DNA from 2 places in the Methylibium sp. Pch-M genome. Region 2 is predicted to be linked to the other one. Evidence: predicted binding sites of a transcription regulator. Region 2 holds the regulator's gene; the other holds the start of a gene.
The links. Region 2 encodes FliA, which starts transcription of late flagellar genes. Its sites were predicted from a motif close to CTAAAGTTTNNNNNNNNNNNGCCGNTA; they were not measured.
Positions count from the first base shown of each region.

Region 1: a site for FliA is predicted at 2,073-2,099, ahead of C1M51_RS14495 (flagellin). Genes of this name have one in related genera too.

Region 1 is NZ_CP029606.1:2,999,186-3,002,592, reverse strand. Features, by position in the region: gene C1M51_RS14500 (flagellin) at 1-397, opposite strand, end outside; gene C1M51_RS14495 (flagellin) at 611-1,825, opposite strand; gene flhD (flagellar transcriptional regulator FlhD) at 2,380-2,703, shown strand; gene flhC (flagellar transcriptional regulator FlhC) at 2,765-3,301, shown strand; gene C1M51_RS14480 (trans-aconitate 2-methyltransferase) at 3,371-3,407, shown strand, end outside.
Region 2 is NZ_CP029606.1:1,072,531-1,075,937, forward strand. Features, by position in the region: gene flhF (flagellar biosynthesis protein FlhF) at 1-177, shown strand, start outside; gene C1M51_RS05055 (flagellar biosynthesis protein) at 209-1,108, shown strand; gene C1M51_RS05060 (RNA polymerase sigma factor FliA) at 1,159-1,872, shown strand; gene C1M51_RS05065 (methyl-accepting chemotaxis protein) at 1,904-3,256, shown strand; gene C1M51_RS05070 (DUF6607 family protein) at 3,378-3,407, shown strand, end outside.

The sequences.
Region 1 (3,407 bases), 1.9 Mb from region 2:
TGAAGCTGGTCTGCTTGGCCACGCGGTCGATTTCGTCGCGCAGCTGGTTCACTTCGGCCTGCAGCGCCTTGCGGTCGTCGGCGCTGTTGGTGGCGTTGGCCGACTGCACCGCCAGTTCGCGCATCCGCTGCAGCATGTCGCCCAGCTTGCCCAGCGCGCCTTCGGCGGTCTGGGCCAGCGAGATGCCGTCGTTGGCGTTGCGCGCCGCGACGTTCAGGCCGCGCACCTGGGTGTTCATGCGCTCGGCGATCGCCAGGCCGGCGGCATCGTCCTTCGCGCTGTTGACGCGCAGACCCGACGACAGCCGCTGCATCGAGGTGGCCAGCGAGGACTGACTGGTGTTCAGGTTCCGCTGGGCATTCAGCGAGATGACGTTCGTGTTGATGGTCTGGGCCATGGAAATGCTCCTTGAAGAATCGAGGATCTCCGGCCCGAAGCCGGCTTACCTGTTCGGTGTAGCCATTCTTGGTGACCTGCGGGGGTGACGATGGATCGAAAAGAGGCCGACTTCCGGCGCATTTCGGCCCCGGAAAGCAAAAGGCCCCGTCCTGACGGACGGGGCCCGAGGTTCCCGGGGCCGGCGGCCCGGAGGCCGCCGCGGGGAGGCCGATCAGCGCAGCAGCGACAGCACTTGCTGCGGCAGCTGGTTGGCCTGGGCGACCATGGCGGTACCGGCCTGCTGCAGGATCTGCGAGCGCGACAGGTTGGCCGTTTCCGACGCGAAGTCGGCATCCATGATCCGGCCACGCGAGGCCGCGGTGTTCTCCGCCTGGATCTGGATGTTCGCCACCGCGTTCTCGAAGCGGCTCTGGATCGCGCCCAGGGTACCGCGGGCGCTGTTCACCTGGTCCAGCGCGCTGTCGATCTTCTTGATCGACACCCACACATCCGACTCGGTCTCGATGCTCAGCGCGTCGATGCCCACGGCGTCGGTCACTTCGGCCGGCACGTCGCCTTCGTCCAGACCGGTCGTGGTCGTGTCGAAGCCGGTGAACTCCACCGCCAGGGCGGCACCGTCGGCATCCAGGCGCGAGGCCTTGATGTCGAGCTTGTAGGTGCCGTCGTCGTTGGCCACCAGGTAGGCCGACACGCCGGTGTCGCTGGTCTTGCGGTTGATCGCCTCGGCCACCTGGCCCAGACGCTCGAGACCCGAGCTCGCCTCGGCGATCGCACCCACTTCGACCACCAGCTCGTTGGCGCCGCCGTCGTCGATGGTGATCTGCAGGTCGCCGTCGGCGATCTCGTCCAGCGTCGTGATGTCGGTGTCGTCCTTCGCCAGGTCGGCGCTGGAGATTTCGGCGTAGGTGATCTTCGACAGGTTGCTGGCCGCCGCGTTGGTCAGCGCGCCGACCGTGATGTTGTCGCCGGCGCCGGCGCCGACCTGGAAGGCCGCCGCGGTGAAGGAGCCGTCGAGCAGCTTGCGGCCGTTGAAGCTGGTGTTCTTCGCCACGCGGTCGATTTCGTCGCGCAGTTGCGTGACTTCGGCCTGCAGGGCCTTGCGGTCGTCGGCGCTGTTGGTGGCGTTGCCCGACTGGACGGCCAGTTCACGCATGCGTTGCAGCATGTCGCCGACCTTGCCCAGCGCGCCTTCAGCGGTCTGTGCCAGCGAGATGCCGTCGTTGGCGTTGCGCGCCGCGACGTTGAGGCCGCGGACCGACGCGTTCATGCGCTCGGCGATCGCCAGGCCGGCGGCGTCGTCCTTCGCGCTGTTGACGCGCAGGCCGGAAGACAGGCGCTGCATGGACGTCGCCAGCGACGACTGCGAAGTGCCGAGGTTGCGTTGCGCATTGAGCGAAACGATGTTGGTGTTGACTGACATAGCCATGATCTGAATCTCCTGAACGGTTGAAATGACTCTCCGGCAGCGCCGGCATTGCCTCGGTGGCTCGGCCCTGGAGCCTCATCACCGTGAACTAACCCTCGATCTCCGACAGCGGGTTTCGAGGGCCTGCTGCGCCCGGCGTACGTCATCCTCAGATCTCGTGGGAGGGGCGGAATGGTTGTGCCCTCTACGAAACATCGGTCGCCTACTCCGGACCCCGGAACCGATCGCTTGGTCCCGTTGTGGGGGTTATCGGAGCCCGTCCTGGCAACTTGAGGGCTGCGGGTTTCCTGTCAGCCTGGCCGGGAAGAGCACTTTCCTCCTCACCACGGCTGTCATCGGCATCTCCCGCCGCCACTTGAGCGGCCGCAGCGACCCGCCGCCTACTGGGGCGTGTAGGAAGTTGCCTGACACGGGCGGTCGAAGAAGCGAGACCCGAACCACAGAACTGGGCTGATGTTCCTGTGCATCTCCGATCTTCACAATCCATTTCACGCTGAAACGAACACCCGCTGCACCAGCGAAAGACGACCGGCCACCGCACAAGGAGCACCCTGATGAACACCGAACAGATCCTGATCGAGATTCGCGAAGCCAATCTGTCCTACCTGATGCTGGCGCAGAGCCTGATCCGCGCCGACCGCGACCAAGCCCTGTTCCGCCTCGGCATCTCGGAAGAGACGGCCGACCTGATCGGCCTGCTGAGCCCGGCGCAGATGATGAAGATCGCCTCCGGCAACACGCTGCTGTGCCGCATGCGCGTCGACGACGAGATGGTGTGGAGCCTGCTGACCAACCACGGCAAGGGCGCCGCCAACGACAGCGTCAGCCGCCTGCACGCCAACATCCTGATGGCGGGCCGCCATCAAGAGGCGGCCTGACCAACGACACCCGGCGCGGGATACCGAGCCACCCTCTGACGACCACTGCGAGACAGACACCATGCGCAACAAGAGCATCCTCACCGAAGCCAAGCAGATCGAACGTGCCGTGACGCTGATCCAGCTCGGTGCGCGCCTGCAGGTGCTGGAGTCGGAGACCGACCTGTCGTACGAGCGCCTGCTGCGCCTGTACAAGGAAGTGGCGGGCAAGTCGCCGAGCAAGGGCCAGTTGCCCTTCTCCACCGACTGGTTCATGACCTGGCAGCCGAACATCCACGCCAGCCTGTTCCTGAACATCCACGAGTACCTGAACAAGGTCGCGGCGCTCGACGAGATCGACACCGTGATCAAGGCCTACCGCCTCTACCTCGAGCAGACCGAAGCCCAGGGCCTGGAAGCGCTGCTGTCCGTCACCCGCGCCTGGCGCCTGGTGAAGTTCGTGGACAACGGCATGCTGACCATGACCGAGTGCTCGAAGTGCGGTGGGCATTTCGTCACGCACCCGCACGAGATCGGCAAGCACTTCACCTGCGGCCTGTGCAACCCGCCGGCGCGCGCCGGCAAGGGCAAGGCGGCGGGCGCCCTGCAACTGCACTGATCCCCACCCGCCGGCGGCCACCCACGGCGCCCGCCCCTCCTCCCGCGGCCCCCTTCCGGGACGCCCTCGATGTCATCTGCCCTGCCCGTCCCGCCGGTCACCGCTG
Region 2 (3,407 bases):
GCCAATGGCCAACGCGTGCCCGAGGACTGGCATCGCCTGTCGGGTCAGGCCCTGGTGCACCGCGCGCTGCGCGCCACCGGCAGCCCGGCCTACAACTTCGACGCCAGCGAGATGAACCTGGTGTTCGCCACGCCGCAGATGACGGAACGCCGCCCCGTGCCGGCCGGCCGCGCCTGAGCTCCCCGATCCCGACGACCCCGCTGCCGCCATGTCCGCCGACCTGCCCCGCCGCGCCTGCCGCCCCGCCACCGACAGCTGGTACAACCAGCTCGACGACCTGCCGACCCACCCCGCACCGGTCGACCAGGCCCAGGGCCTGCGCCGCCTGTTCGTGAGCCGCACGATGCGCTGCATCCCGGTGGTGTCCAACCCGAAGATCGCCTTCGGCGGCGCGCTGCTGGAGCGCCTGTGCAGCGCCTACGCCGAGCAGGGTCTGCGCACCCTGGTGGTCGACGCCGGCGAGAACGCCCGTGCGCCGGCCGAACTGGCCAGCTTCGACCTCGCCGAGGGCGTGGAAGTGCTGAGCCCGCACGTGAGCTACCTCGCCGCCGGCGGCCTGACGCTGCGCTTCGTGGATGCGAGCGGCTCGACCTCCGGCTTCCTCGACGCCATTTCCGAAGCCGCTCCCGACATCGATGTGCTGCTGGTGCATGCCAGCGCCACCGAACTGGCCCGCCTGTTCGCGCGTCGCGTTCAGGAGCTGCAGGCTGCCACCGTGCGCCCCATCGTGCTGTGCGACGAACAGCCCGACAGCGTCACGCACGCCTATGCGGCCATCAAGCTGCTGGCGACGCGTGCCGCCTTGCTGACGCACGACCTCCTGTTCAGCGCCCCGCCCGATTCGCCGCGCGCTGCCAAGGTGGCCGAACGCATGGCGCGCTGCGCCGACGACTTCCTGGGGGCCACGCTGCACGACTGGGTGGCCGTCGACCCGACCGAGGCGCCCACCGACGGCCCGAGCCTGCGGCTGAAGCGCCTGGCGCGTGAACAGCTCGCCTGCGCACTGCCGCACACCGTGAGCGACAGCGTGTTCGGCGCACTGGCCGGCGAGATCGGCGCACGCTCCGCGCTGCCGTCGCTGGGCTCGCGCCTGCCGCGGTCGCGCTGAATCCCCGATCGAAGACCGAACGAACCGCCGAACACCGCCTGGAGCCCGACATGTACACCGCCACCGGTCGCCTCGAAACGAACGCCATGATCAAGCAGTACAGCCCGCTGGTGCGTCGTCTTGCGCACCAGATGATCGCCAAGCTGCCGGCCAACGTGGAGATCGACGACCTGATCCAGGTCGGCCTGATCGGCCTCACCGACGCGATGTCACGCTTCGACAGTGCGCAGGGCGTGCAGTTCGAGACCTTCGCCACCCAGCGCATCCGTGGCGCGATGCTCGACGAGCTGCGCGGCAGCGACTGGATGAGCCGCGGCAACCGCAAGCAGCAGCGCGAGATCGAGATCGCGGTGCACAAGCTGCAGCAGCAGCTCGGCCGCGCGCCGGCGGAGAGCGAGATCGCCAAGCAGATGGGCCTGTCGCTCGCCGACTACCAGGAGCTGCTGGGCAAGGTGCGCGGCACGCAGCTCGTCTATCTGGAGGACATGTCCGGCGACGATGGCGACAACGACTTCCTCGATCGCCACGTGGCCGACGAGAACGAGAACCCGGTGGCCCTGCTGCAGGACCATCGCATGCGCCTCGCGCTGATCGAGGCCATCAAGACCCTGCCCGAGCGCGAGCAGTTCGTGATGGGGATGTACTACGAGCAGGACATGAACCTCAAGGAGATCGCCGCGGTGCTGGGCGTGACCGAATCGCGCGTCTGCCAGCTGCACAGCCAGTCGATCGCGCGGCTGCGCGCCAAGCTGCGCGACCACTGAACCCCAAAGAAGAAACGAGCACGAGACAACCATGCTGAGCCTGTTCAAGAAGACCCCAAGCGCGGCCGCGGCCGCCGACCCGGCCCCCGTCGCGGCGCCAGCTCCCGACCTGCGCCAGGCGGTGCAGAGCATCGCCCAGGCGGCCTCCCGTCTCGGCCGTGACGCGGCCGAGGTGCGCGGCCTGATCGAAGACAGCAACCAGGTCAACCAGCGCCAGGTCCAGGCGCTGCAGACGCTCGGCAGCCAGCTGGGCGAGGTGCAGCGCGCGCAAGGGGGCATCGGCACCACCACCACCGAGAGCCTGAAGGCCGTGGAGCGCGCACGCGCCGCGGTGGAGCAGGTGGGTACCGAGGTGGGCGGCATCGTCGACACGCTGCGCCAGGTGGCGGCAGCGGCCGGACAGATCACGCAGATCGCGCTGCAGACGCGCCTGGTGGCGTTCAACGCCTCGGTCGAGGCCGGCCGGGCCGGCGAGGCCGGACGCGGCTTCGGTGTCGTGGCCGACGCGGTGAAGGACCTGTCGGCCAAGGTCGAGGCCTCGTCGAAGCAGATCATGAGCACCGTGGCCGAGCTCGACCAGCGCGTCGGCGCGCTGGCGCGCGAGATCCAGTTGCGCGAGGGTGAGGCGCCGCAAGGCGCCTTCCACCGGGCGCTGGCCGAGGTGCAGGGCGGGGTCGGCAGCATCAGTGCCGCGGCGGTGCAGAGCCGCACGATCTGCGACGGCCTGAACGAGCAGATGGCCGCGATCGACCGCGAGATGCAGCGCTCCAGCCAGACGCTGGGCAGTGCCACGGCGCGCAGCGAAGCCTTCCTGAAGGTCAGCGAGAACATGATCGAGGTGGTGGCCGACTGCGGCATCGACACCGACGACACGCCCTACATCCGCGGCGTCCAGGAGGCCGCCTCGCAGATCAGCAAGCTGCTGGAGGACGCGCTGCGCACCCACACCATCGCCGTCGCCGACCTGTTCGACGAGAACTACCAGCCCGTGCCCGGCACCAACCCGGCCCAGCACACCACGCGCTTCGTCGCGCTGGCCGACCGGCTGTTCCCGCAGGTGCAGGAGCGCCTGCTGACGCTGAACCAGAAGGTCGTCTACTGCATCGCGGTCGACCGCAACGGCTACGTCGCCACCCACAACCGCCAGTACTGCAACCCGCAACGCAGCAACGACCCGGTGTGGAACACCGCGAACAGCCGCTACCGCCGCATCTTCAACGACCGCACCGGCCTCGCGTCGGCGCGCAACACCCGGCCCTTCCTGCTGCAGACCTACCGGCGCGACATGGGCGGCGGCAACTTCGTGCTGATGAAGGAAGCCGCGGCACCGATCACCGTCAACGGTCGCCACTGGGGCGGCGTGCGGCTGGCCTTCCAGTTCTGAGCCCGACCCGATCGACGCAGGACGGCGCCCCGGGGCGCCGTTTTTCATGGGCGAGCGCCAAGCCCGGACATTCGGCAGGTGCATTGCGGCCGGCAGCGCGAACGCGCACAGAATGCGCCGCATGAAGAAGTCCCCCGCACTGCTGTGCCTG